DNA from 4 places in the Pantoea sp. X-Soil-TKNS-1280 genome. Region 4 is predicted to be linked to each of the others. Evidence: predicted binding sites of a transcription regulator. Region 4 holds the regulator's gene; each other region holds the start of a gene.

Region 1 (7,260 bases), 1.6 Mb from region 4:
TGTAGCGACGCAATTTATGCCACGGCGGCCAAAGGCGCGCGATAAATCGCGCCGCTACGGATCGGAGAATGTTTGGGCGCTGGTTAACGCCCACCCGCTGCATCAATGATGGTGCCGGTGATGTAGGACGCAGCATCGCTTGCCAGCCAGACAATCGCGGCGGCGATTTCCTGCGGCTGACCCCCGCGCCCCATCGGGATCCCACTCGCGACCCGATCAACCCGGCCAGGTTCTCCACCGTCGGCATGCATTTCGGTGTAGATCGGTCCCGGACGCACGCCATTCACGCGAATTCCCTGCAAAGCGACTTCCAGCGACAGGCCTTTGGTCAGGGTATCCATCGCGCCTTTGGACGCGGCGTAATCCACATATTCGTTTGGCGAACCGAGTCTGGCTGCGGCAGATGACACGTTGATGATGGATCCTCCGTTGCCGCCGTGATGCGTCCCCATGCGTTTAACCGCTTCGCGGCAGCAAAGAAAAGTGCCGGTCACATTGGTGGCAAACACGCGCTGGATACGTTCCACAGCCAGATCCTCTACCCGGCACTGCTGAAACAGGATACCGGCGTTGTTCACCAGCACTTTCAGCTCAGCATCATGACCATCGAGTTGCTCGAACATCTTCAGCACCTGCGCTTCGTCAGCGATATCGGCCTGAACCGCAAACGCGCGGCCGCCCTGTGATGCGATCTCCGCAACCACCTGCTGCGCTTCTGCTTCACGCTGGCGATAATTCACCGCCACACAGTAGCCTGCTTTTGCCAGTAATAACGCGGTAGCACGACCAATCCCGCGACTCGCTCCGGTGACCAATGCCAGTGCCATATTGCCTCCATAAAAAAAGGCCGGTTGCCCGACCTTTGCTGTGATGGGAAAGAGTGTAGCTTACGCGTACTCACTCATCGGGACACAGCTACAGAAAAGATTGCGGTCGCCGAAGACATCATCCAGGCGTTTTACCGTCGGCCAGTATTTATTGGCGCTACCTGCCGGGAACACGGCCAGCTCGCGGGTGTACGGATGCGCCCACTCACCGACAATTTCCATCTGGGTATGCGGCGCATTGACCAGCGGGTTGTCTTCGAGCGGCCATTCACCATCAGCCACACGATCGATCTCCATACGAATCGCCAGCATGGCGTCGATAAAGCGATCCAGTTCGATTTTGCTCTCCGATTCCGTCGGCTCGACCATCAGCGTACCGGCAACCGGGAACGACATGGTCGGCGCATGGAAGCCGTAGTCAATCAGGCGTTTGGCAATATCCAGCTCGCTGATACCGGTTTGCTCTTTCAGCGGACGGATATCCAGAATACATTCGTGTGCAACGCGGCCATCGCGCCCGGTATACAGAATCGGGTAGGCCGACTGCAGACGGCTGGCGATGTAGTTAGCATTAAGAATTGCTACTGAACTGGCCTGTTTCAGTCCTTCAGCACCCATCATACGGATGTACATCCAGCTGATCGGCAGAATCGAAGCGCTGCCGAACGGCGCTGCGGAAACCGCGCCCTGCTGGGTCAGTACGCCATCAATCTGTACCACGCTGTGGCCCGGCACGAAGGGGGCCAGATGCGCTTTCACGCCGATCGGTCCCATACCCGGTCCACCACCGCCGTGCGGAATGCAGAAGGTTTTGTGCAGGTTAAGGTGAGAGACATCCGCACCGATGTAGCCTGGTGTGGTGATACCCACCTGCGCGTTCATGTTGGCACCATCAAGATAAACCTGGCCGCCGTACTGATGCACAATCTGGCACACTTCACGGATTGTTTCTTCGTACACGCCATGGGTAGACGGATACGTCACCATGATGCAGGAAAGCTTATCGCCCGACTGTGCCGCTTTCTCACGCAGGTCACCGAGGTCGATATTGCCCTGTTTATCACAGGCGACTACCACCACTGACATGCCCGCCATCTGTGCCGACGCCGGGTTGGTGCCGTGTGCAGAACTGGGGATCAGACAGATATGACGGTCGCCCTGGTTACGGCTTTCGTGGTAGCGACGAATCGCCAGCAGGCCGGCATATTCACCCTGTGCACCCGAGTTCGGCTGCATACACAGCGCGTCATAACCGGTCAGCTGCACCAGCCACTGCGACAGCTGGCCGATCATTTGCAGATAACCCGCTGCCTGCTCTGACGGACAGAACGGATGCATTTCAGCGAATTCCGGCCAGGTGATTGGAATCATTTCGGCTGCGGCATTGAGTTTCATGGTGCAGGAACCCAGCGGGATCATCGCCTGGTTCAGCGCCAGATCCTTTTTCTCCAGGCTGTGCATGTAACGCATCATCTCAGTTTCGCTGTGATGACGGTTGAACACCGGATGTTCCAGAATGGCGCTTTGACGCTGCTGGCCCGCCGGAATCGCGCTGTTTTCAGCGGCAACGGCGCTATCCAGCGCATCAATATCCTGGCCGTGGGCATCGCCCAGCAGAATGGCAAATAGCGCCTGCACATCTTCACGACGTGTGGTTTCATCCAGAGTGATACCCACCGCATTATGGATGTCGCTGCGCAGGTTGACACCAAAGCTCAGCGCACGGTTAAGTATCGCCGCTTTGTCAGCCACGTCTACCGTCAAAGTATCGAACCAGCTGTTGTGGCGCAGTTTCAGGCCACCGTTTTTCAACCCGGCAGCAAGAATGCTGGTCAGACGGTGAATACGTGAAGCAATACGCTTCAGGCCAGCGGGTCCATGATAGACCGCATAGAAACCGGCGATATTCGCCAGCAGCACCTGTGAAGTACAGATGTTGGAGTTGGCTTTTTCACGACGGATATGTTGTTCGCGGGTCTGCATCGCCATGCGCAGCGCAGTGTTGCCTGCGGCATCGCGTGAAACACCGATGATACGGCCCGGCATCGAGCGTTTATGTTCGTCGCGGCTGGCAAAGAAGGCCGCGTGCGGACCACCGTAGCCCATCGGCACGCCAAAGCGCTGCGCAGAGCCAAACACGATGTCTGCGCCCTGCTTGCCTGGAGCTTCCAGCTGCACCAGCGCCATAAAATCAGCGGCGACACTCACCACCACTTTGCGGCTTTTCAGCTCGCTTATCAGTGCGCGGTAATCATGCACTTCACCGGTGGTACCTGCCTGTTGCAGCAGCACACCGAACAGGTCGTCATGATCGAGCGCTTTTTCCGCGCTGTCGATAATCAGTTCAAAACCAAAGGTTTCAGCACGAGTACGTACCACATCCAGCGTCTGCGGATGGATATCGTCGGCGATAAAGAATTTGTTGGCAGTTTTCAGCTTGCTGACACGTTTTGCCATCGCCATCGCTTCAGCGGCGGCAGTGGCTTCGTCCAACAGTGATGCTGATGCGATGTCGAGGCCAGTAAGATCCAGCGTCAGGGTCTGGAAGTTAAGCAGCGCTTCCAGACGGCCCTGTGATACTTCCGGCTGATACGGCGTGTAAGCGGTGTACCAGCCCGGATTTTCCAGCATGTTACGCAGGATCACCGGCGGGGTGATTACCGCAGTGTAACCCATACCAATCCAGGATTTGTAACGCTGGTTCTGACTGGCAATGGCTTTCAACTCAGCCAGCGCCTGCTGCTCAGTGGCGGCATCACCCACCGCGGGCGGGCCCGGCAGTTGGATGTCGGCAGGCACGATGGAACCGATCAACGCTTCCAGTGAGCTGGCACCAATCGCTTCCAGCATGGTGGCCTGTTGCTCCGGCGTAGGGCCGATATGGCGCTCAATGAAAGCACCGTTATGTTCAAGCTGGCTGAGAGTCTGAGTCATTAGCAGTAAATCCTGAGTCGGGCTGGGTATTAATACAGATAAAAACGAAGGTGCCGCCTGGCGACACCTTCTGTTACGCATACTTATTCGTCGATGGAAGCTTTGTACGCATCGGCGTCCAGCATCGAGTCAAGTTCAGACTCATCGCTGGCTTTGATTTTGAACAACCAGCCATCGCTGTACGGATCGCTGTTGATCAGTTCCGGCGAACCTTCCAGTTCTTCGTTAATCTCAATGATTTCGCCGCTCAGCGGGGCATAGATGTCAGAAGCGGCTTTCACTGATTCTGCTACTGCACAATCTTCACCAGCTGCAACAACGCGTCCTACTTCTGGCAGGTCAACAAACACCATGTCACCTAACAGTTCCTGGGCATGTTCGGTAATCCCGACGGTGAAAGTACCGTCGGCTTCTTTACGCACCCACTCGTGGCTATCTTTGTACTTCAATTCTTTTGGTACATTGCTCATCGCCAAATCTCCTGAAAAAAGTTACTGAGCGACCGGCTTACCGGCGCGAACAAAAATCGGTTTGGTGACCTTCACCGGCATTTCACGGTTGCGGATTTCCACAATCGCCTGCTCGCCAATTCCCGCTGGCACGCGTGCCAGCGCAATGCTGTAACCCAGCGTTGGAGAGAAGGAACCACTGGTAATAATACCCTGCTGCGGCTGACCCTGTTCATCGGTGAAACGTACCGGCAAGCCGTTACGCAGCACCCCTTTTTCGGTCATGACCAGGCCCACCAGTTTTTCTGTCCCTGCAGCACGCTGAGCTTCCAGCGCGGCACGGCCAATAAAATCACGGTCGGTCGGTTCCCAGACAATGGTCCAGCCCATGTTGGCCGCCAGCGGTGAGACGCCTTCATCCATCTCCTGGCCATACAAGTTCATCCCCGCTTCCAGACGCAACGTATCACGTGCACCCAGCCCCGCCGGTTTGACACCTGCCGCCAGCAAACGCTGCCAGAAATCCGCAGCAGCGCCAGCAGGCAAGGCAATCTCGTAGCCCGCTTCGCCGGTATAACCGGTGGTAGCAATAAACAAATCTTCCGCCTGAACGCCGAAGAATGGCTTCATGCCCGTCACAGCCTCACGTTGTGCCGCGCTAAACAACGACTGTGCTTTTTGCTGGGCATTGGGTCCCTGTACCGCAATCAGCGCCAGATCGTCACGCTCGGTCAACGTCACCCCGTATTTCTTCGCGTGTTCACCAATCCATTGCAGATCTTTTTCACGCGTAGCGGAGTTCACCACCAGACGGAAAAAGTCCTCGGTCATAAAGTAAACAATCAAATCATCAATGACGCCACCGGAAGCGTTCAGCATGCCGGTGTAAAGCGCTTTGCCTGGCTGGGTCAGTTTGGCGACATCATTTGCCAGCAGATAACGCAGGAATTCACGGGTGCTCGCCCCGCGCAGATCGACGATGGTCATGTGGGAAACGTCAAACATGCCGGCATCAGTACGTACCGCGTGGTGCTCATCCATTTGTGAGCCGTAATGCAGAGGCATCATCCAGCCGTGAAAGTCCACCATACGGGCGCCGCTGGCCTGATGCTGTTCGAATAGAGGCGTTTGCTGAGTCATAACCATCCTGTAGAAAACAAGTGAGCGTGACGCGCCTGCGTAGCCATGATGGCTGACGCAAACGTTCTCTTTGCGCTGACGTTACCACCGAACGCTCGAATTAACCATAAGGAAAACGAGGGCGAAACAAAGTCTGTCGTCTGCGAAGCGCCGCACAGAATGCAGGATAATCCACTGGCTTTATGTGATTAAACACGCACAAAATACAACAACATAACTTTTATGTAGCAAAATAATGGAATCCAACGCCATGAGTGGGCAAATGGCACCGAAAAAAAACCACTATGACATGAGAAAATATAATGCGAATTCCTGCGTAAAATTAGAATAAATCAAACGAGGCGCAAAAATAGGGCGGGTCTGCATCATGGTGGTGCAAACGGGCAATTGGCTGGGGGAAGAATGAATGGCTGTAACGGCGCGATAAATCGCGCCGTTACTGAATTTGTGCAGATTTAGAGAAGGTTAGCGCAGCCAGCCGGGGATATCATTCAGCCCCATGGCCTGCTTCAGCATCATCGGTTTGACCCCTGGCAGGGTGTCCGCCAGTTTCAGGCCGACGTCACGCAGGAATTTTTTCGCTGGATTACTTCCGGCAAAAAGTTCACGGAAGCCCTGCATACCCGCCAGCATCAGCGCCGCGCTATGTTTGCGGCTGCGTTCATAACGTCGCAGATACAGGTGCTGCCCAATATCCTTGCCCTGACTGTGCAGGCGGCGGATTTCACCGATCAGTTCGGCGGCATCCATAAAGCCCAAATTCACGCCCTGCCCGGCCAGCGGATGGATAGTGTGCGCAGCATCGCCAACCAACGCCAGGCGGTGCGCAGCAAAGTTACGCGCATAGCGTGCCATCAGCGGGAAGGTTTTACGCTCGCTCTCCACCTGGCACAAACCAAGGCGCATATCGAAAGCCACAGAAAGTTGCTGATTGAACAACGCTTCAGGCATATCCTGCAAACGCGTGGCTTCCTGGGGAGACAACGACCAGACAATTGAACTCAGATGCGGGTCCTGCATTGGCAAAAATGCCAGAATGCCGTCACCGTGGAACACCTGGCGCGCCACCGCATCGTGCGGCAGGTCAGTGCGGATATTCGCCACCAGCGCGTGATGATCGTAATCCCAGAAAGTGATCGGGATATCCGCTTTGTCACGCAGCCAGGAGTTGGCACCGTCGGCGGCGATCAACAGACGGGCACTCATCATGCTGCCATCCTGCAGAGTGATAAAGGCTTCGTTGTCGCCAAAAGCCACCTGCTGCAACTGCGCTGGAGCCAGCAACGTAATATCGCTGCACTGGCTGGCGCGCTGCCATAATGCGCTATGAATCACTGGATTTTCAATGATATGGCCGAGGTGGGCTAAGCCCTGCTGCTCATCATCAAAACTGATGCTGCCAAAACTGTCCTGGTCCCACACTTCCATGCCGTGATAAGCGCTGGCGCGTAATGCCAGAATCGTTGACCAGACATCGAGCTTTTGCAGCAGGCGTTCACTGGCCGCATTGATCGCCGATACGCGGATCGATGGCGCAGCTTGCGGATCAAATCGCGGCTCTGCCGCCTTCTCCAGCACCGCAACGCGCAATCCACTGCCTTGCAGCCCGCAGGCAACGGCCAGTCCGACCATGCCACCGCCAGCGATAGCCACATCAAAAGTTTGCATTGCTGCCCCTTAATTCATGCTTAACGTTTTACCCAGCCGAGCGTCCGCGCGGCAAGGGGGTTTCGCAGCCACGGCAGATGGTCCATTGCCACCAGCCCAAGATTTCGTCCTGCCACCAGCGTGGCATAACGGTTAGCAAATAATCGTACCAGACCATCGGTCACGCCAATGGTCGCCGCACGATCCGGTTGGCGTCGGGCGGCAAAATGATGGAGTACCGCATAACTGCCGGGATCCTGCTG
Region 2 (7,260 bases), 1.6 Mb from region 4:
TAAAGGGTGGTATTTCAAGGTCGGCTCCACGCAGACTGGCGTCCACGCTTCAAAGCCTCCCACCTATCCTACACATCAAGGCTCAATGTTCAGTGTCAAGCTATAGTAAAGGTTCACGGGGTCTTTCCGTCTTGCCGCGGGTACACTGCATCTTCACAGCGATTTCAATTTCACTGAGTCTCGGGTGGAGACAGCCTGGCCATCATTACGCCATTCGTGCAGGTCGGAACTTACCCGACAAGGAATTTCGCTACCTTAGGACCGTTATAGTTACGGCCGCCGTTTACCGGGGCTTCGATCAAGAGCTTCTCCTTACGGATAACCCCATCAATTAACCTTCCGGCACCGGGCAGGCGTCACACCGTATACGTCCACTTTCGTGTTTGCACAGTGCTGTGTTTTTAATAAACAGTTGCAGCCAGCTGGTATCTTCGACTGGCTTCAGCTCCGGGAGCAAGTCCCTTCACCTAATGCCAGCGTGCCTTCTCCCGAAGTTACGGCACCATTTTGCCTAGTTCCTTCACCCGAGTTCTCTCAAGCGCCTTGGTATTCTCTACCTGACCACCTGTGTCGGTTTGGGGTACGATTTCGTGTTACCTGGAGCTTAGAGGCTTTTCCTGGAAGCAGGGCATCAGTTACTTCACCACCGTAGTGGCTCGTCATCACGCCTCAGTGTTAAAGAAGACCGGATTTGCCTGGTCTTCACACCTACACGCTTAAACCGGGACAACCGTCGCCCGGATAACCTAGCCTTCTCCGTCCCCCCTTCGCAGTAACACCAAGTACAGGAATATTAACCTGTTTCCCATCGACTACGCTTTTCAGCCTCGCCTTAGGGGTCGACTCACCCTGCCCCGATTAACGTTGGACAGGAACCCTTGGTCTTCCGGCGAGCGGGCTTTTCACCCGCTTTATCGTTACTTATGTCAGCATTCGCACTTCTGATACCTCCAGCAGACCTCACAGTCCACCTTCAGCGGCTTACAGAACGCTCCCCTACCCAACAACGCCTAAGCGTCGCTGCCGCAGCTTCGGTGCATGGTTTAGCCCCGTTACATCTTCCGCGCAGGCCGACTCGACCAGTGAGCTATTACGCTTTCTTTAAATGATGGCTGCTTCTAAGCCAACATCCTGGCTGTCTGTGCCTTCCCACATCGTTTCCCACTTAACCATGACTTTGGGACCTTAGCTGGCGGTCTGGGTTGTTTCCCTCTTCACGACGGACGTTAGCACCCGCCGTGTGTCTCCCGTGATAACATTCTCCGGTATTCGCAGTTTGCATCGGGTTGGTAAGCCGGGATGGCCCCCTAGCCGAAACAGTGCTCTACCCCCGGAGATGAGTTCACGAGGCGCTACCTAAATAGCTTTCGGGGAGAACCAGCTATCTCCCGGTTTGATTGGCCTTTCACCCCCAGCCACAGGTCATCCGCTAATTTTTCAACATTAGTCGGTTCGGTCCTCCAGTTAGTGTTACCCAACCTTCAACCTGCCCATGGCTAGATCACCGGGTTTCGGGTCTATACCCTGCAACTTAACGCCCAATTAAGACTCGGTTTCCCTTCGGCTCCCCTATACGGTTAACCTTGCTACAGAATATAAGTCGCTGACCCATTATACAAAAGGTACGCAGTCACACCCCGAAGGATGCTCCCACTGCTTGTACGTACACGGTTTCAGGTTCTGTTTCACTCCCCTCGCCGGGGTTCTTTTCGCCTTTCCCTCACGGTACTGGTTCACTATCGGTCAGTCAGGAGTATTTAGCCTTGGAGGATGGTCCCCCCATATTCAGACAGGATACCACGTGTCCCGCCCTACTCATCGGACTCACAATCTGTGCATTTTCGTGTACGGGGCTGTCACCCTGTATCGCGCGACTTTCCAGACGCTTCCACTAACACACAAACTGATTCAGGTCCTGGGCTGTTCCCCGTTCGCTCGCCGCTACTGGGGGAATCTCGGTTGATTTCTTTTCCTCGGGGTACTTAGATGTTTCAGTTCCCCCGGTTCGCCTCGTTAACCTATGTATTCAGTTAACGATAGTGCACAAGTGCACTGGGTTTCCCCATTCGGACATCGCCGGCTGTTGCGGTTCATATCACCTTGCCGGCGCTTTTCGCAGATTAGCACGTCCTTCATCGCCTCTGACTGCCAGGGCATCCACCGTGTACGCTTAGTCGCTTAACCTCACAACCCACAGGCGTTTTGCAACGCTTATGAATCGTAAGCTTTTGAGAGACTCGAACGCGTCGTTTTCATTTCTTATTACGGAGAAATGACACAACGCGTCGTTTCAAATTTTCAGCTTGTTCCGGATTGTTAAAGAGCAAATACTTCGCAGCACACCGTTTCCGGTACGCTCTGAAGTATTGAAGTACTGTAATGGTGGAGCTAAGCGGGATCGAACCGCTGACCTCCTGCGTGCAAGGCAGGCGCTCTCCCAGCTGAGCTATAGCCCCATACAGTTACTGCAGAGACCACTACTACCACTCAACCGAGTTCACATTCTTCAGACAAAAGAAGAATGCAATTTCTGCTCAGGCAAGGCATGCGGAAGGGAAGTTTACGTCGGTAAACGACCGCGCGCATAACGCAGCATGAGAAGAAATTTGGTAGGCCTGAGTGGACTTGAACCACCGACCTCACCCTTATCAGGGGTGCGCTCTAACCACCTGAGCTACAAGCCTGTAGAGGTTTTTCTGCTCGTTACTTTTCTATCAGACAATCTGTGTGAGCACTTCGAAGGAAGGTATCTTCAGGTAAGGAGGTGATCCAACCGCAGGTTCCCCTACGGTTACCTTGTTACGACTTCACCCCAGTCATGAATCACAAAGTGGTAAGCGCCCTCCCGAAGGTTAAGCTACCTACTTCTTTTGCAACCCACTCCCATGGTGTGACGGGCGGTGTGTACAAGGCCCGGGAACGTATTCACCGTAGCATTCTGATCTACGATTACTAGCGATTCCGACTTCATGGAGTCGAGTTGCAGACTCCAATCCGGACTACGACGCACTTTATGAGGTCCGCTTGCTCTCGCGAGGTCGCTTCTCTTTGTATGCGCCATTGTAGCACGTGTGTAGCCCTGGCCGTAAGGGCCATGATGACTTGACGTCATCCCCACCTTCCTCCGGTTTATCACCGGCAGTCTCCTTTGAGTTCCCGACCGAATCGCTGGCAACAAAGGATAAGGGTTGCGCTCGTTGCGGGACTTAACCCAACATTTCACAACACGAGCTGACGACAGCCATGCAGCACCTGTCTCACGGTTCCCGAAGGCACTAAGGCATCTCTGCCAAATTCCGTGGATGTCAAGGCCAGGTAAGGTTCTTCGCGTTGCATCGAATTAAACCACATGCTCCACCGCTTGTGCGGGCCCCCGTCAATTCATTTGAGTTTTAACCTTGCGGCCGTACTCCCCAGGCGGTCGACTTAACGCGTTAGCTCCGGAAGCCACGCCTCAAGGGCACAACCTCCAAGTCGACATCGTTTACGGCGTGGACTACCAGGGTATCTAATCCTGTTTGCTCCCCACGCTTTCGCACCTGAGCGTCAGTCTTCGTCCAGGGGGCCGCCTTCGCCACCGGTATTCCTCCAGATCTCTACGCATTTCACCGCTACACCTGGAATTCTACCCCCCTCTACGAGACTCTAGCCTGCCAGTTTCGAATGCAGTTCCCAGGTTAAGCCCGGGGATTTCACATCCGACTTGACAGACCGCCTGCGTGCGCTTTACGCCCAGTAATTCCGATTAACGCTTGCACCCTCCGTATTACCGCGGCTGCTGGCACGGAGTTAGCCGGTGCTTCTTCTGCGGGTAACGTCAATCGATGAGGTTATTAACCTCATCGCCTTCCTCCCCGCTGAAAGTACTTTACAACCCGAAGGCCTTCTTCATACACGCGGCATGGCTGCATCAGGCTTGCGCCCATTGTGCAATATTCCCCACTGCTGCCTCCCGTAGGAGTCTGGACCGTGTCTCAGTTCCAGTGTGGCTGGTCATCCTCTCAGACCAGCTAGGGATCGTCGCCTAGGTGAGCCGTTACCCCACCTACTAGCTAATCCCATCTGGGTTCATCCGATGGTGTGAGGCCCGAAGGTCCCCCACTTTGGTCTTGCGACGTTATGCGGTATTAGCTACCGTTTCCAGTAGTTATCCCCCTCCATCGGGCAGATCCCCAGACATTACTCACCCGTCCGCCACTCGTCACCCAAGGAGCAAGCTCCTCTGTGCTACCGTTCGACTTGCATGTGTTAGGCCTGCCGCCAGCGTTCAATCTGAGCCATGATCAAACTCTTCAATTTAAAGTTTGATGCTCAAAGAATTAAACTTCGTAATGAATTACGTGTTCACTCTTGAGACTTGATATTTTTTAAGTCCGTAGACTTTTGATATCAATCCTGCGAGTGCCCACACAGATTGTCTGATAAATTGTTAAAGAGCAGTTCGAGCAGCGGGTTAACCGTCTGTCGCGAGGTGGCGTATATTACGCTTTCCTCCTTCAGAGTCAATCACTTTTTTCAGCGATTTTCTCTGGCGAGAGTTCCTTCAGAACTTCTCTCTCAACACCGCATTTCGTAAGCCGTTGTGCCGTGTCGATGGAGGCGCATTATAGGGAGTTGTTCGGCATGCGCAACCGCTAATTTCAATAAAAACAACCGTTCGCTGCATTCCACAGCAAAACCCCGCCTTATACCCACTTACACACAAAGTTATCCACATCCTGACGGGTAAATGAATTTAGTCGAGCATCGCGCAAACGTTTTCGCTACAATGCCCCGCGACGTCAAGGATGCCCCTTTTGGGGCGTTACCTGAAGCAAGCCGCTTCTTCTATATAGAAGAGAAACGCTAAGCTTGATGTAACGCTCTTATTTACGCGAAACAAAGCCAAGGGATAAAACCACCATGCAACAACGTCGTCCTGTACGCCGCGCTCTGCTGAGTGTCTCAGACAAAGCCGGTATCCTCGAATTTGCTCAGGCACTCTCCAGCCGTGGTGTTGAGCTGCTCTCCACAGGTGGTACTGCTCGCCTGATGGCAGATGCGGGCCTGCCGGTCACTGAAGTGTCTGACTACACCGGTTTTCCGGAAATGATGGATGGACGCGTCAAAACGCTGCACCCGAAAGTGCATGGCGGCATTCTCGGTCGTCGCGGCCAGGATGATGCCATCATGGCGCAGCACGCCATCAACCCCATCGACATGGTGGTCGTTAACCTCTACCCCTTTGCCCAGACGGTCGCAAAACCGGGTTGTACGCTGGAAGATGCAGTGGAAAACATCGATATCGGCGGCCCGACCATGGTGCGCTCTGCCGCGAAGAACCACAAAGACGTCGCCATTGTGGTGAAGAGCAGCGACTACAGCGCCATCATTGCGGAGCTGGATGCCAATGAGAACTCCCTGACGCTGGCAACCCGTTTCGATCTGGCGATCAAAGCCTTCGAACACACCGCCGCCTACGACAGCATGATTGCCAACTACTTCGGTAGCCTGGTACCGGCTTATCATGGCGAGAGCAAAGAGCCAGCAGGCCGCTTCCCACGTACCCTGAACCTTAACTTCATTAAGAAACAGGATATGCGTTATGGCGAGAACAGCCATCAGGACGCCGCTTTCTATATAGAAGAAAACGTCGCGGAAGCCTCAGTGGCGACGGCACAGCAGGTACAGGGTAAAGCACTCTCCTATAACAACATCGCCGATACTGATGCCGCGCTGGAATGTGTGAAAGAGTTCAGCGAAGCTGCCTGCGTGATTGTGAAACATGCCAACCCCTGTGGTGTGGCTGTAGGCGATTCCATTCTGGATGCCTACGAGCGTGCTTATAAAACCGATCCGACTTCTGCGTTTGGCGGCATCATTGCCTTCAACCGTGAGCTGGACGAAGCGACGGCTCAGGCCATCATCAGCCGCCAGTTTGTCGAAGTGATCATTGCCCCCTCAGCCACCGAAGCCGCGCTGAAAGTGACCGCCAGCAAACAGAACGTTCGCGTGCTGGTGTGTGGTCAGTGGCAGAGCCGCGTTGCCGGGCTGGATTTCAAACGCGTTAACGGCGGTTTACTGGTGCAGGATCGCGATCTCGGCATGGTCGACGCCAGCCAGCTGCGTGTAGTAAGCAAACGTCAGCCAACCGAACAGGAACTGCGTGATGCGCTGTTCTGCTGGAAAGTGGCGAAGTTCGTTAAATCCAACGCCATCGTCTATGCGCGTGACAACATGACCATCGGGATAGGCGCGGGTCAGATGAGCCGCGTCTACTCGGCAAAAATCGCCGGGATCAAAGCCGGTGATGAAGGTCTGGAAGTGAAAGGATCGGCGATGGCCTCTGACGCCTTCTTCCCGTTCCGCGATGGTATTGATGCTGCTGCTGCCGTCGGCGTCACCTGCGTAATCCAGCCGGGCGGTTCGATTCGCGATGATGAAGTGATTGCCGCCGCCGATGAGCACGGCATCGCCATGATCTTTACCGACATGCGTCATTTCCGCCATTAATCGTTTGGAGCGTTACAGATGAAAATTTTAGTGATTGGTAACGGCGGACGTGAACACGCCCTGGCGTGGAAGGCTGCGCAGTCTCCGCTGGCAGAGACCGTATTTGTGGCACCGGGCAATGCTGGCACCGCGCTGGAACCCGCATTGCAGAATGTGGCGATCAGTGCCACTGATGTCCCTGCGCTGCTGGCGTTTGCCCAGCAGGAAAACATCGACCTGACCATCGTCGGCCCGGAAGCCCCGCTGGTGATTGGGGTGGTGGATGCGTTCCGCGCGGCCGGTCTGAAAATTTTTGGCCCAACGCAGGCGGCAGCGCAGCTGGAAGGTTCCAAAGCCTTCACCAAAGATTTCCTTGCCCGCCAGCAGATTCCAACCGCTGAGTATCAGAACTTTACCGAGGTTGAGCCTGCGTTGGCGTACCTGCGCGAGAAAGGCGCACCGATCGTGATCAAAGCAGACGGTCTCGCTGCCGGTAAAGGCGTCATCGTGGCGATGACGCTGAAAGAAGCCGAAGATGCCGTGCAGGATATGTTGGCAGGCAACGCTTTCGGCGACGCAGGCCATCGTATCGTGATCGAAGAGTTCCTGGATGGTGAAGAAGCCAGCTTTATCGTGATGGTGGATGGCGACAACGTACTGCCCATGGCCACCAGCCAGGACCATAAACGTGTGGGTGATGGCGATACTGGCCCGAATACCGGCGGTATGGGCGCTTACTCACCGGCTCCGGTGGTGACTGATGAGATCCACCAGCGCGTGATGGATCAG
Region 3 (7,260 bases), 720 kb from region 4:
ACCTGGCCGATGTGGAGAAAACCGGTGCTATTCAGCCGGGTAGCCGTCTGAGCTGGCGTTACAAATTCTCCGGCGATCCGGCCCCATTGGCACGCTATGACAGCTGGATTCAGCCGCAGCTGAAGCCCGATCAGCGCTGGATCAGCGTCGAAAACTCAGAAGATGCATTAGGACGATCGATGCAGCGGGCGCAGCAATTTTTGCTGCTTTCGGCGTTACTGACGTTGCTGCTGGCGATCGCCGCCGTCGCGGTGGCGATGAGCCACTATTGTCGCAGCCGCTATGATTTGGTGGCGGTGCTGAAAACCCTCGGTGCGACGCGGCGGGTACTGCAACGCTTAATCATCGGCCAGTGGCTGGCAGTGCTGCTGCTGGCAGCGCTGGCGGGGAGCGTGCTGGGGCAGGGAATTGAGGTCATCCTGCTGGTGATGCTGAAACCGGTCCTGCCTGGCGCGCTGCCGGCCGCCAGTTTCTGGCCCTGGCTGTGGGCGCTGGGGGCGATGTTTGTGATTTCGCTGCTGGTGGGCCTGCGACCTTATCGTTTATTAATGGCAACCCAGCCGCTACGCGTATTGCGGCGGGATGCCGTGGCGAATGTCTGGCCGCTGCGTTTCTATCTGCCGGTGATGGCACTGGTGGTGATTGGTCTGCTGGCGCTGCTGATGGGCGGCAGCAAAATGTTGTGGGCACTGCTGGTGGGCGTAGTGATGCTGGCAATATTGCTGGCGGTACTTGGCTGGGGCGCGCTGCTGCTGTTGCGGCGTCTGGTGGTGCGCAATCTGGCGATGCGATTGGCGATTAATCGTCTGCTGCGCCAGCCTGCCATGACCCTCAGCCAACTGGCGGCTTTTTCGCTCTCCTTTATGCTACTGGCACTATTGCTGGTGATGCGCGGTGACCTGCTGGATCGCTGGCAACAGCAATTGCCACCGGATAGCCCCAACTATTTTCTGCTGAATATGACGCAGGAACAGGTGCCGCAGGTACGTGATTTCCTCAATTCGCATCACATCAAAGCAGAAACCTTCTATCCGATTATTCGCGCGCGTCTGACGCAGCTGAACGGTAGAGATGCCGATCCGAATATGGATAACGCGCTGAATCGCGAGCTGAATCTGACGTGGCAGGCTGAACGACCGGATCATAACCCGCTGGTGGCGGGAACATGGCCGCCGCGTGCCGGGGAGGTTTCAGTAGAAACTGAGCTGGCGGATCGGCTGGGAGTGAAACTGGGCGATACCTTAACCTTCAGCGGCGATACCCAGCAGTTCAGCGCCAAAATTACCAGCCTGCGTAAAGTTGACTGGGAAAGCATGCGGCCAAACTTCTTCTTCATTTTCCCGCCGGGTGCGCTGGATGATCAGCCGCAGACGTGGCTGACCAGCTTCCGTATGGAGAGCAATCCGGCATTGCTGGCGCAACTGAATCGTAGCTTCCCGACCCTGAGCCTGTTGGATATTGGCAGCATGCTGCGCCAGATTGGTCAGGTGCTGGCGCAGGTCAGCCAGGCACTGGAAATTATGGTGGTGCTGGTGACGATTTGCGGCGTGTTGCTGTTGCTGGCGCAGATTCAGGTCGGTATGCGTCAGCGGCGTCAGGAACTGGTGGTGTATCGCACGCTGGGGGCGAGCAAGCGGCTGCTGCGTGGGACGTTATGGTGCGAGTTCGCGCTGCTTGGCGTGGTGTCGGGTGTGGCAGCGGCGCTGGGAGCGGAAGCGGCCCTGTGGGGATTACAGCGTAAAATCTTTGATTTTCCGTGGGAACCAGACTGGAGCCTGTGGCTGGCGTTACCGATCTGCGGAGCAGTTTTGTTGTCGTTGTGCGGCGGCTGGTTGGGTGTGCGCTTGCTGAAGGGGAAAGCGTTGTTCAGAAGGTTTGAGGCGGCGTGATAAATCGCGCCGCGTAACAGAACGGTCGCCATCAATGGCGACCGTTTTCGTTACAGTTTCTCCACTGCCCAGGCGATACCACTGGCGTACTCAGGCGGCAGCAAAGGCACCAGCGCGTTCAGCGCCGCAGCCAGGCGGGCCTGGTCGCTGTCCGTGAGATTCAGGTGACCCACTTTACGTCCCGGACGCACTTCTTTTTCGTACCAATGCAGATGCACCAGCGGCTGATGCAGCCACGCCAGATTCACATCAGTACCGATCAGGTTGACCATCACGGAAGGCGCATACACCACCGGCTGTGGCAGCGGTAAGCCCAGTACGGCACGTAAATGCAGCTCGAACTGGCTGATGGAGGCGCCATTCTGTGTCCAGTGCCCGCTGTTGTGCACGCGCGGAGCCAGCTCGTTGATCAGCAGGCCTTGTGGTGTGATGAAACATTCCATCGCCATCACGCCCACGTAGTTCAGCTCATGCATGATGGCGCTGAGCATGGCTTCGGCCTGTTGTTGCTGCGCGGCATCCGCCTGCGGGAAGGCCACGCTGGTACGCAGAATGCCGTCCTGATGCAGGTTATGAGTCAGCGGGTAGAAAACGGTGCTGCCGTCCTGACCGCGCGCGCCCACCAGTGAAACTTCGCCGCTGAAGTTGATGCCCTGCTCAACGATGCATTCACCGTAGCATTCATCCGGCAGGCTGTCGGCTTCATTGGCGCGCAGACGCCACTGACCACGCCCGTCATAACCACCGGTACGGCGTTTGACAATGGCAAGTTCGCCCAGTGAACTGAACACCTGTGGCCACTCGCTTTTATCCGCCAGCAACTGCCACGGCGCGGTGGCAAGGTTGAGCTGATCGAGCAGTTGTTTTTGCGTCAGGCGATCGGCCAGACGCGGGAAAATATCGCGATTCACAAACGCCGGATGGCTTGCCAGTTCACGCGTCAGCGCAGTTTCCGGCCAGCGTTCAATTTCGGCGGTGATAACGCTTTGTGCAATCGGCAGGGCAGAGGGTTCCGCATCCAGCCCTACCGGGTAGACAGCGATACCCAGCGGTTCACCGGCCTGACGCAGCATCCGGCCTAACTGACCATTTCCCAGTACGCAAACCGGCTTCATGCATCCCCCCGCGGGTCCGGGTTGTTCAGCACTTCATCAGTCTGGGTCTGACGCCAGGTTGCCAGGCGAGTTGCCAGCGCGCTGTCGTGAATCGCCAGAATCTGTGCGGCCAGCAGTGCGGCGTTCGCGGCACCGGCTTTACCGATTGCCAGCGTGCCTACCGGAATACCACGCGGCATTTGCACGATGGAGTAAAGGCTATCGACCCCGCTCAGCGCGGCGCTTTGTACCGGTACACCCAGCACCGGTACCAGCGTTTTGGCTGCCAGCATGCCCGGCAGATGTGCGGCACCGCCAGCACCGGCGATAATCACCTGAAAACCATTCTGGGCGGCGTTTTCGGCAAAGCTGAACAGTTTGTCCGGCGTACGGTGAGCAGAGACCACTTCAACGTGGAAGGGGACATCCAGGCTGTTAAGAATTTCCTCGGCGAACTGCATGGTAGCCCAGTCACTTTTGGAACCCATGACGATGGCGATACGAGCCGGGGCGGCGTTGGATGACATGCGGTCAACTCCTGTGAATATACAAACGAACCTGGCCGGGCGGGCAGGTGAAGAAGGGCACAGAGAATAGCATGAGATGGCAGCAAGGAAAACGGTTGCGTGGCCGGAAAACGGGCAAGATTGCCCGTTTGTCAGAACGGAAATTCGATAAGCCTGACGCCATCGGCATCGACCTGAACCATCGATCCCTGCTGATGCCAGGCACCGAGCACCACGCGTTGCGCGTTTTCACCCTGCAAAACAAACTCATGGAGTGCCGGGCGATGGGTATGGCCGTGAATCAATAGCCGCACCTGCTGGCGCGTCATGGCCTCGATAACCGCCTGTTGATTGACATCCATGATGCTCAGCGACTTATGCTGATTGGCCTGTTTGCTGTTGGCACGCATTCTGGCGGCAATCCGCATCCGCAAACGTAATGGTAAAGCGAGAAACAGTTTTTGCAGCCAGCGCTGATGCACTTTGGCGCGAAAACGCTGATAGCCTTCATCGTCGGTGCAAAGGGTATCACCGTGCATAATCAGCAGCCGCTGACCATACAGAGTTAACACCTGTTCTTCCGGTAGCAACGTCATGCCGCAGGCAGCAGCAAAACGCTGGCCGAGCAGGAAATCGCGATTGCCGTGAATAAAATACTTCGGCACCGGCAACGCCTTGAGCGCAGCGGCGATTTGCTGATGCAACGGATTGGGATCGTCATCGCCGATCCAGGCTTCAAACAGGTCACCGAGGATATAAAGCGCATCGCACTGATGCGCTTCACGCTGCAAAAAATGCAGAAAACCGGCAGTAATTGCCGGTTCGTCCTGACACAGATGAAGATCTGCGATAAACAGCGTGCGCGACATTACTCGCTAACGGTCACTTTCTGGATGATCACGTCATCTTTCGGCACATCCTGGTGCATGCCGCTGCGGCCGGTAGCGACCGCTTTGATTTTTTCGACTACGTCCATACCTTCAACCACTTCAGCAAACACGCAGTAACCCCAGCCCTGCAGGCTTTCGTCACGGAAGTTCAGGAAGTCGTTGTCGGCAACGTTGATGAAGAACTGCGCAGTGGCAGAGTGCGGGGCCTGAGTACGTGCCATCGCCAGGGTGCCACGGGTGTTTTTCAGACCGTTATTGGCTTCGTTACGGATTTCTTCTTTAGTGGCTTTCTGTTTCATGCCAGGCTCAAAACCGCCGCCCTGAATCATAAAGCCATTGATGACACGGTGGAAAATGGTGTTGTCGTAGAAACCATCACGGCAGTAATCCAGGAAGTTCTTTACGGTTGCCGGCGCTTTATCATCGAAAGTTTTAATTACGATATCGCCATGGTTCGTCTGGAAAGTGACCATCATTCTCGTCCTGTAAAGGTTGTCGTCGGTGCCAATAGCCGCGCATGCAAAGCAGCGGGCCTTTTTGTAGACGCTCCTTATATCACAAATTGTGATGACGCGTCAGCAAGGTGGCGGCTGTTGCTATGCTGGCGTCGCGCTGGCGTAAAAAATACGGCACAATACGCAGCTAGCCTGAATAGGCCTTCTTCGCACACGTTTATACGGAACCTTTCAATGTTAAAGATTTATAACACCCTGAGTCGACAGAAAGAGGAATTCAAACCCATCCATGCTGGCGAAATCGGCATGTACGTGTGCGGCATCACGGTGTACGACCTCTGTCATATCGGCCACGGGCGTACCTTCGTTGCGTTTGATGTGGTGGCGCGCTACCTGCGCTATGTCGGTTATACGCTGAAGTATGTGCGTAACATCACCGATATTGACGACAAAATTATCAAACGTGCCAACGAAAACGGCGAAAGCATCGAAACCCTGACCAATCGTATGATCGGTGAAATGCATAAAGATTTCGCCGCGCTGGGTATCCTGCCGCCGAATCTGGAGCCACGCGCCACGCGTCATATCGACGAAATTATCGAGCTGGTTGGCCTGCTGATTGAGCGTGGTCACGCTTATGTGGCAGATAACGGCGACGTGATGTTTGATGTCCTCAGCGACAAAGATTACGGTGCGCTGTCACGCCAGGATCTGGAGCAATTGCAGGCCGGTGCGCGCGTGGAAGTGGCTGAAGTGAAACGCAATCCGATGGATTTCGTGCTGTGGAAGATGTCCAAAGCGGACGAACCGGCATGGAGTTCACCGTGGGGCAATGGTCGTCCGGGCTGGCATATTGAATGTTCGGCGATGAACTGCAAACAACTCGGCACCCATTTCGATATTCACGGCGGCGGTTCCGATCTGATGTTCCCGCATCATGAAAACGAAGTGGCGCAGTCCACCTGTGCGCATGATGGCCCGTACGTTAACTACTGGATGCACTCCGGTATGGTGATGGTTGACCGCGAGAAGATGTCAAAATCCCTCGGCAACTTCTTTACCGTGCGCGATGTGCTGCAGCACTACGATGCGGAAACCGTGCGTTACTTCCTGATGTCGGGCCACTATCGCAGCCAGCTGAACTATGGCGAAGATAACCTCAATCAGGCGCGTGCGGCGCTGGAGCGCCTCTACACCGCGTTGCGTCACACTGATGCTGCTGCGGTGGCGGCGGGTGGTGAAGAGTTTGAAACACGCTTCCGTACAGCAATGGATGATGACTTCAACACGCCGGAAGCTTACTCGGTACTGTTCGATATGGCGCGTGAAGTGAACCGTCTGAAAACAGAAGATAAAGCGGCTGCCGATGCGCTGGCGGCGAAACTGCGTCAGCTGGCGGATGTGCTGGGCATTCTGCAACAGGACCCGGAGCAGTTCCTGCAAAGCGGTGCGCAGGCGAACGATGATGAAGTGGCGGAGATTGAAGCGCTGATTCAGATGCGTAACGATGCGCGTAAAGCGAAAGACTGGGCGCAGGCCGATGTGGCGCGCGATAAGTTGAATGCGTTGGGGATCGTGCTGGAAGATGGTCCGCAGGGCACGACATGGCGTCGTAAATAAGAACAAGGGCGAACTTCGGTTCGCCCTTGTTGTTTATGCCACAACGGTAATGCGTTGACCGGCAAATTCCACCGTTTGACCGGCGAAAATCTTACAACGTTTACGGGTTTCCACTGCGCCATCGACGAGCACTTCACCTTCGCCGATGACCGCTTTAGCCTGAGCGCCGCTCTCCACCCAACCTTCGAGTTTTAGTAGATCGCACAGATCAACATGCGGGTGTTTACCCAGAGAAAAACTTGCCATTATGCGTTCTCCTCATCGTGATATTCTTCGCACGCCTGCAGCGTGTTTTGGATCAGGGTGGCAACCGTCATCGGGCCAACACCGCCCGGCACCGGCGTGATATAAGAAGCGCGTTCGGAAGCCGCGGCGTAATCCACATCACCTACGACTTTACCGCTTTCCAGACGGTTAATACCCACATCGATCACGATCGCGCCCGGTTTAATCCAGTCACCTGGGATAAAGTTTGGTTTACCCACCGCGACGATCAACAGGTCAGCATGCTCAATATGGTGACGCAGATCTTTAGTGAAGCGATGGGTGACGGTGGTGGTGCAACCCGCCAGCAGCAGCTCCATGCTCATCGGACGCCCAACAATATTCGATGCACCAACCACCACGGCATTCAGGCCGTAGGTATCGATGTTATAGCGCTCCAGCAGCGTCACGATACCGCGCGGGGTGCAGGGGCGCAGTTTCGGTGCGCGCTGACACAGGCGACCGACGTTATACGGATGGAAGCCATCGACGTCTTTGTCCGGCACAATGCGTTCCAGCACTTTGACGTTATCGATGCCTGC
Region 4 (7,260 bases):
GTTCAGCGCAATCTGGTGCCCGGCGACCTTAACGATACCCAGTGGCGACACCATCAACGCCACCACGGCAAACAAGGTCACTTCAAAGAACAGCGCCAGCGCCACTGGCAGGCCGAGGGTAAACAGACGAGACAGAATCGTCCGCGAAGGTGCTGACCAGCCGGTTGCCATGCGAATATCGCGCATACTGCCCATCCGCTTCAGCCAGAAGCGCATCACCAGAAACATCACCCAATACACTGATGCCGTTGCCACACCGCAGCCGACACCACCCAGCGCAGGCATACCAAAATGTCCGTAGATGAACACATAGTTCAGCGGAATGTTAGTCAGCAAACCGAGGAAGCCGAGCACCATGCCGGGTTTGGTTTTTGATAACCCTTCACATTGGTTACGCGCCACCTGGAAGAACAGATAACCCGGTGCACCGAACAGCAGGGCATGGAGATAACCCTCAGCTTTGGCGGCCAGAAATGGATCGATATCATGCATGGAGCGGATCAGATATCCGGCGTTCCACAGCACCAGCATAATCAACACCGCCACGAACAGCGCCAGCCAGTAGCCCTGACGAACCTGTTCAGCAATGCGCTCGCGGCGTCCTGAACCGTTGAGTTGCGCAACGGTGGGCGTCAATGCCAGTAGCAAACCATGACCAAACAGAATGGCGGGAAGCCAGATAGAGGTGCCGACCGCAACGGCAGCCATATCCGTGGCGCTTACCGAACCGGCCATAATGGTATCCACAAACCCCATCGAAGTCTGGGCAACCTGAGCAAGGATGACCGGGATCGCAAGGGCCAGCAATTGACGCGCTTCTGTTAAATACTTCTGCACGTATCACCTGCATTTAAAATAAAAAGGAGAGCGGGGAGACATCCCCAAAGAATACGCGGCTTAGTGTAACGGTCGCTTGCGTATCCGCCAAACATTGTTCGCAATTTGTTAAAACAAGCGTGTAAATTTTGCGCACCGGCAAATTAAACCCGAGCGGGTCAGCTGTGATAAACTACGGCAAACTTCGCAGAGGCTGAGATTATGTTTACTGGAATTGTGCAGGGTAAGGCAGAAATTGTTGCTATTGAAGAAAAAGAGCTGTTTCGCACTCACATCGTAAAATTGCCGGAAGAGTTACTGCCGGGGCTGGCGCTGGGGGCTTCGGTTGCTAACAACGGTTGCTGTCTGACGGTGACGGAGATTGACGGCGACCGGGTGAGCTTTGACTTAATCAAAGAAACCTTGCGTATTACCAACCTGGGTGAATTGCAGGTGGGCGATCTGGTCAATATTGAACGTGCGGCGAAATTCAGTGATGAAATTGGCGGTCATTTAATGTCCGGCCATATTATGACCACCGCAGAGATCTGCAAAATTATTCAGTCGGAAAACAACCGTGAGGTATGGTTTAAATTACAGGACCCGTCGCAGATCAAATATATTCTGCACAAAGGTTTTGTCGGTATTGACGGCATCAGCCTGACCGTGGGCGACGTGACGAAGAGTAAATTCTGCGTGCATCTGATCCCGGAAACGCTGGAGCGCACCACACTCGGAGCGAAAAAGCTGGGACATAAAGTGAATATCGAGATCGACCCGCATACCCAGGCGATTGTCGAAACCGTTGAGCGCGTCCTGGCACAGCGTGAAGCCGCTGTACTGGCGCAGCAGACGTCTGACGAAAGCGAATAAACCCGCAATCAATAAGGCGCCATTTGGCGCCTTTCTGTTACTTAGCGTGCGACACGCAAACCGCCTTCAGCGCCACGGCTAAATACCACCTGCCACAACTGAATATCACGCGCCCGGAATGCTCCGGCACAAGCGCAGAGATAATAACTGAACATGCGTTTAAAGCGATCGCCATATTTTTCTGCCAGCTGCGGCCAGGCTTCGAGGAAACGTTCATGCCAGGCCATCAGCGTGGTGTCATAATCCGCGCCAAAATTATGCCAGTCTTCCATTACAAAATGGGACTCGCTGGCATCGGCAATCTGGCGTACGGAAGGCAGACAGCCATTCGGGAAGATATATTTGTCGATCCAGGGATCCACATTCATATCGGTTTTAACTGACCCGATGGTATGTAGCAGGAAAATACCGTCCGGCTTCAGATTACGGTCGGCCACTTCAAAATAGGTTGCGTAGTTTTTCGGGCCAACGTGCTCGAACATGCCAACAGAAACGATGCGATCAAATTGCAGATTCAGGTCACGATAATCCTGCAACAGAATGGTGACATCCAGACCGGCACAACGCTCCTGCGCCATTTTCTGCTGTTCAGCCGAAATGGTCACGCCATGCACTTTAACACCGTAATTGCGGGCGGCAAATTCAGCCAGTCCACCCCAGCCACAACCAATATCCAGCAATGACATGCCGGGTTCGAGTTGCAGTTTGCGGCAAATCATATCGAGTTTGGCCTGCTGTGCCTGTTCCAGTGTTTCCGCATCCTTCCAGTAACCGCAGGAATACTGCATAAAAGGATCGAGCATCAGTGAAAACAGGTCATTACCGAGATCGTAATGTTCTTTACCCACAATCCAGGCACGTTTTCTCGATTGCAGATTGGTCAAACGCGCCGCAGCGATTCGCAGTGTATCTTTAAAATGATGCGGTAATTGCTGATCCAGATGGTGTTTCAGTACGCGATGAAAGAACATGTCGAGGTTTTCACATTCCCACCAGCCGTCCATGTAACTTTCACCGAGGCCCAGCGACCCTTCCTGCAGGACCCGTTTAAAAAAATCCGGATGCTTAACCTGAATATCCCAGGGGCGAGTACCATTTATGGCAATATCGGCCCGTTCCAGTAATTCATGGGCGATACGAAACCAGTGGTTTTCTTCAAGGCTCACTTCTTCTATACACGATGAACTCATAGCTTCTCCATCACCTTTCCGATTTCAACCTGAGAAAAGAATAGTCAATTTCTCCAGGCTTGTGAGAGAACTCACGGAAAATCCGTGCGCCAGATATCCGACGTTTTACAGAGGTATGAATCTGAATAGAAATGTCTGGCACAACACAGGGGAGAACATCGTGCAGACACCATCCCAGCGACAGAGTCGCTAAATATTAATACAATTATGTTATTGATTTGTTACAGAAATGCTGACCCACGCAGTATATGCTTCCGTGGGTCAATATTCAACGACTTATCGTTAGTTTGCTAACTAAGGCCGTTGCGTTAGCGATTATCTTCGCAGGGACGGGAGTTGTGAGCAACATCACTTTGTGCGTTTGCCACAGCGGCACGCTGCCAGCCGAAACCAGCCCAGGCAAGCGCCACAGTCGCGAGCATGACCAGGCTGGTACTGTGCAATGCCTGTTGTAAGCCAGCGGAAACCAGCAGGCTGGCGATAAAACACAATCCCAGCTGCAGCAGATTTTGTAAGGATGCCGCTTTACCGGTGGCCTGAGGGAAAGGCAGCAGTGCGCTGGCGACCACGATCGGATAGATAGCACCATTGGCCAATGCCATGCCACAGAACGGCAGCAGCAGCGCCCAGAGCGCAGGTGTTGCAAGCTGGGCAACAGCAAACAGGCTGACGATGCTCAGGCTGTAAATCACCAGCAACCATGGCAGCAGTTGTTTGCTCTGGAACCGATTCAACAGGGCACGGCAACCAAAGCCACCTACGAGGAAGGCGATGGTCTGCGGTACATAACTCAGACCAATATCGGCGGGTGAAAGCCCGGCATCAGCGAGGATGAAAGGCGAACCGGTCAGCCAGGCGAAAAAGCTGGCGGAGCAGGCAGAATAAATCAGCACATTGCCGCTGTAGACCTTTGAAGCCAGTAACGTCAACCATCCGGGCTGTGGCGCGCGTGCCGCCTGGGTGCGGGTGGGGTTCGCCAGTTGCAGGGTACCGACCAGCAACACCAGCGTGACCAGCGTCAGCAGCAGGAAAATGCTACGCCAGTGGAAATGGCCCATCAGCCAGGCTCCCAGCAACGGGGCCAGTGCCGGTGACAACGCCACCAGCGGCATAATGGTGGCGAAAACTTTGTTCGCCTGCGCCTGTGGATAGCGATCAACCACCAGCGCCTGCCAGCTGACAGCCGCCGCGCAAACACCCAGCGCCTGGACAAAACGCAGTGCCAGCATCAGTCGCACATCGGTTACCCACAACATGCCGAGACAGCCCAGCGCGAAGATCACTAATCCGGCCAGCAGAATGGGTTTGCGACCAAAGCGGTCAGACAACGGACCCCAGAACACCTGCGCACAGGCAAATCCACCGAGGAACAGGCTCAGGCTGGCGCTGATGGTGCCGGGGGCAGTGGCAAAATCCTGCTGCATGGCACCGAAGGCCGGCAGGTACATATCCGTAGCAAGAAAGCCCAGCATGCTTAGCAAAGCAAGGTAAGGCAAAAATCCTTTTGATGACAACATGGTGATTCTCATTAGACAAATTAAACGCCGGGGAGTGTAAAAGGGTGCGGCAGTCTTTGTGAAACGCTAATATTTGCGAGGTGCTATCAAAAATTTTGCAGGCAAAATTATGTGGTCTGAATACGCGCTTGAAGTGGTGGATGCGGTGGCTCGCAGCGGCAGTTTTAGCGCAGCGGCGCAGGAGTTGCATCGCGTGCCTTCTGCCATCAGCTATACGGTACGCCAGCTGGAAACCTGGCTGGCCGTGCCTTTGTTTGAAAGGCAGCACCGGGAAGTGGTATTGACGGCAGCGGGTGAGCATTTCGTGCGTGAAGGCCGGAGTGTTATCAAAAAAATGCTGGCAACCCGACGCCAGTGCCAGCAACTGGCTAACGGCTGGCGTGGTCAGTTGAGCATCGCGGTTGATTGTATCGTTAAACCGCAGCGTACCCGGCAACTGGTAAAGGATTTCTACCGTCACTTCCCGGATATGGAGCTGATTATCAGCTATGAAGTGTTCAACGGGGTCTGGGATGCGCTGGCTGATGGACGGGTCGATGTGGCGATTGGGGCCACCCAGGCCATTCCGGTCGGTGGGCGTTTCGCCTTTCAGGATATGGGCGCGCTGAACTGGCGTTGCGTGGTCAGTCCCGGGCATCCCCTGACAAAAAGTACCCAGCTGGATGAAGAAACCTTACGGACGTGGCCTTCGCTGGTGCTGGAGGATACGTCGCGGGCGCTGCCGCGGCGGATGACCTGGACGCTGGATAACCAGCGACGTCTGGTGGTACCGGAGTGGGAAACCGGGATGGATTGCCTGCGGGCAGGTTTGTGCGTGGGCATGGTGCCGGGCCATTTAGCCCGGCCACTGCTGGATAGTGGCGAGTTAACCGAACTGACGTTGCCTGCGCCTTTCCCGGAGAGTCCCTGTTGTGTCAGCTGGTCGGAACAACGCGCTTCACCGGCATTAAGCTGGTTGCTGGATTATCTGGGCGATGCTGAAACGCTCAACCATGAGTGGTTGAGCGAAACGGTGGCTTAGCGGCGATAATCGCGGAACGGACCGTCAGCGACTGAGCGGCGTTCAATCAATGTTGGCTGCACTTCGATGGTCTGCGGCTCTTCGCGTTTACTGGTGATGCGATCGAGCAGCATTTCCAGTGCTTTTTCTCCCAGCTGCGCTTTCGGCTGATGAACGGTCGTCAGCGCTGGGGTGAAATACCGGGCGTTGCGCACGTTGTCATAGCCAATCACCGAAATATCCTGTGGCACACGTAGCCCCATTTCATCGGCGGCACAAATCGCACCCATCGCCATGATATCGCCGCCACAGAACACCGCCGTCGGACGTTGTTTCTGGTTGAGAATCTGCTGCATCGCCTGATAACCGGATTCTGGTTCGAAGTCGCCCTGCACAATCCATTCCGGACGAACGGTAATACCGGCTTCATGCAGTGCCTGCATAAAACCAGCATGACGACCGCCGCCAGTATTGCGCTCCATCTGGCCGGGGATGGCACCAATGTCGCGATGTCCACGTTCGATCAGGTAACGTCCCGCAAGATAGCCGCCCTGGAACGCGTTATCCTGCACGGTATCGGTGAAATCACCGCGAGACTCGCCCCAGTCCATCACCACCATCGGGATATTGCGGTTCTCTTCCAGCATGGTGAGCAGGTCGTCGGGATATTCGGAACACATCACCAATAAACCGTCGACGCGCTTTTGCGCCATCATCGAGAGATAAGCACGCTGCTTTTGCAGATCGTTATGCGCATTGCCGAGAATCAGCGTGTAGCCGCGGTCGAAACAGTGGTTTTCCACCGCTTCGATGATTTCCGCGAAATAGGGGGCTTCGCTGGAGGTGGCGAGCAATCCCAGTGTTTTGGTGTGGTTGACCTTCAGGCTACGCGCCACGGCGCTGGGCGAGTAGTGCAGTTCTTTGATCGCTTCCCATACGGCGTTACGCGTCTCTTCCGCGACAAAACGCGTCTTGTTGATGACATGCGAAACCGTGGTGGTGGAGACACCGGCGCGTTTCGCCACATCTTTAATTGTTGCCATGAAAATGGTACTCCCGGGCTTATCGCAACTTACTGATAAGTATATTGTTAAACGTTTGCGTCTGCTAATGGTTTTGCGCCCCAAATTTTGGGGCAAATGGCGAAGAAAAAGGCGTTAACTCTGAGTCTAAATCACTTTAACAGGCCACAAACACAGCGTGCGCAAAATCTGTTGCGCAACGAAAGGCGGCGATTCTAGCAAGCTGACGCGGATAACACGAGATTTTTGCCAGGGGCTGTGCGAAAATTACATTAACCCTTCAATTAATGTGACTAAGGAGTTGTGATGAGTACAGACCTGAAACTGGCGCTGGGTACTACCGTTGGCGCGCTGTTAATGATCATCGTGTTCAGCTTCACCGCGATCCTTCATTAATAAAAAAGCCGGACCTGAAATTTCAGTGTCCGGCTTTTTATTGCGCAGTGACCGCTTAGCGAATGGTTTTCGGTGTCATCATGCGGCGTGCACCAACATAATGCTTCTGCCAGTAATCTTCACCTAATGCGCTAATCTGAATATCTTTACCGGTACGCGGTGACTGAATAAACTTGCCGTTGCCAAGGTAAACACCTACATGGTCAGCGGTACCGCGATGGTTAATGCGGAAGAACACCAAATCTCCTTTCTCCAGCATATCGCGTTTAATCGGCGCCGCATCACGCAGGTGATACATTTCGTTAGCGGTGCGGGGGAATTTGTATTTCACCAGGTCTTTATAGGCATACCACACCAGACCACTGCAATCGAAACCGGTATGCGGTGAAGTACCGCCCCACTGGTAGGGTTTACCGATCTGACCCATTAATTTGTTCATCGCCGTT

The links. Region 4 encodes PurR, which represses purine synthesis genes. Its sites were predicted from a motif close to CANGCAAACGTTTGCNTG; they were not measured.
Region 1: gcvT (glycine cleavage system aminomethyltransferase GcvT) is a predicted target of PurR. The motif match lies at 5,405-5,422, and genes of this name have one in related genera.
Region 2: purH (bifunctional phosphoribosylaminoimidazolecarboxamide formyltransferase/IMP cyclohydrolase) is a predicted target of PurR. The motif match lies at 4,748-4,765, and genes of this name have one in related genera.
Region 3: purE (5-(carboxyamino)imidazole ribonucleotide mutase) is a predicted target of PurR. The motif match lies at 3,595-3,612, and genes of this name have one in related genera.

What each region holds. Positions count from the first base shown of each region.
Region 1 is NZ_AP035962.1:3,467,561-3,474,820, forward strand. It holds gene AC6I8X_RS16080 (SDR family oxidoreductase) at 84-827, opposite strand; gene gcvP (aminomethyl-transferring glycine dehydrogenase) at 888-3,761, opposite strand; gene gcvH (glycine cleavage system protein GcvH) at 3,845-4,231, opposite strand; gene gcvT (glycine cleavage system aminomethyltransferase GcvT) at 4,253-5,350, opposite strand; gene ubiI (FAD-dependent 2-octaprenylphenol hydroxylase) at 5,816-7,018, opposite strand; gene ubiH (2-octaprenyl-6-methoxyphenyl hydroxylase) at 7,039-7,260, opposite strand, start outside.
Region 2 is NZ_AP035962.1:295,992-303,251, reverse strand. It holds rRNA gene AC6I8X_RS01385 (23S ribosomal RNA) at 1-2,184, opposite strand, end outside; tRNA gene AC6I8X_RS01380 (tRNA-Ala) at 2,381-2,456, opposite strand; tRNA gene AC6I8X_RS01375 (tRNA-Ile) at 2,608-2,684, opposite strand; rRNA gene AC6I8X_RS01370 (16S ribosomal RNA) at 2,758-4,299, opposite strand; gene purH (bifunctional phosphoribosylaminoimidazolecarboxamide formyltransferase/IMP cyclohydrolase) at 4,903-6,492, shown strand; gene purD (phosphoribosylamine--glycine ligase) at 6,511-7,260, shown strand, end outside.
Region 3 is NZ_AP035962.1:1,161,329-1,168,588, forward strand. It holds gene ybbP (putative ABC transporter permease subunit YbbP) at 1-1,889, shown strand, start outside; gene purK (5-(carboxyamino)imidazole ribonucleotide synthase) at 1,940-3,004, opposite strand; gene purE (5-(carboxyamino)imidazole ribonucleotide mutase) at 3,001-3,510, opposite strand; gene AC6I8X_RS05340 (UDP-2,3-diacylglucosamine diphosphatase) at 3,642-4,358, opposite strand; gene ppiB (peptidylprolyl isomerase B) at 4,358-4,852, opposite strand; gene cysS (cysteine--tRNA ligase) at 5,069-6,454, shown strand; gene ybcJ (ribosome-associated protein YbcJ) at 6,488-6,700, opposite strand; gene folD (bifunctional methylenetetrahydrofolate dehydrogenase/methenyltetrahydrofolate cyclohydrolase FolD) at 6,700-7,260, opposite strand, start outside.
Region 4 is NZ_AP035962.1:1,877,526-1,884,785, forward strand. It holds gene AC6I8X_RS08805 (MATE family efflux transporter) at 1-837, opposite strand, end outside; gene AC6I8X_RS08810 (riboflavin synthase subunit alpha) at 1,039-1,689, shown strand; gene cfa (cyclopropane fatty acyl phospholipid synthase) at 1,731-2,879, opposite strand; gene punC (purine nucleoside transporter PunC) at 3,188-4,396, opposite strand; gene punR (DNA-binding transcriptional activator PunR) at 4,506-5,417, shown strand; gene purR (HTH-type transcriptional repressor PurR) at 5,414-6,439, opposite strand; gene cydH (cytochrome bd-I oxidase subunit CydH) at 6,725-6,814, shown strand; gene AC6I8X_RS08840 (C40 family peptidase) at 6,870-7,260, opposite strand, start outside.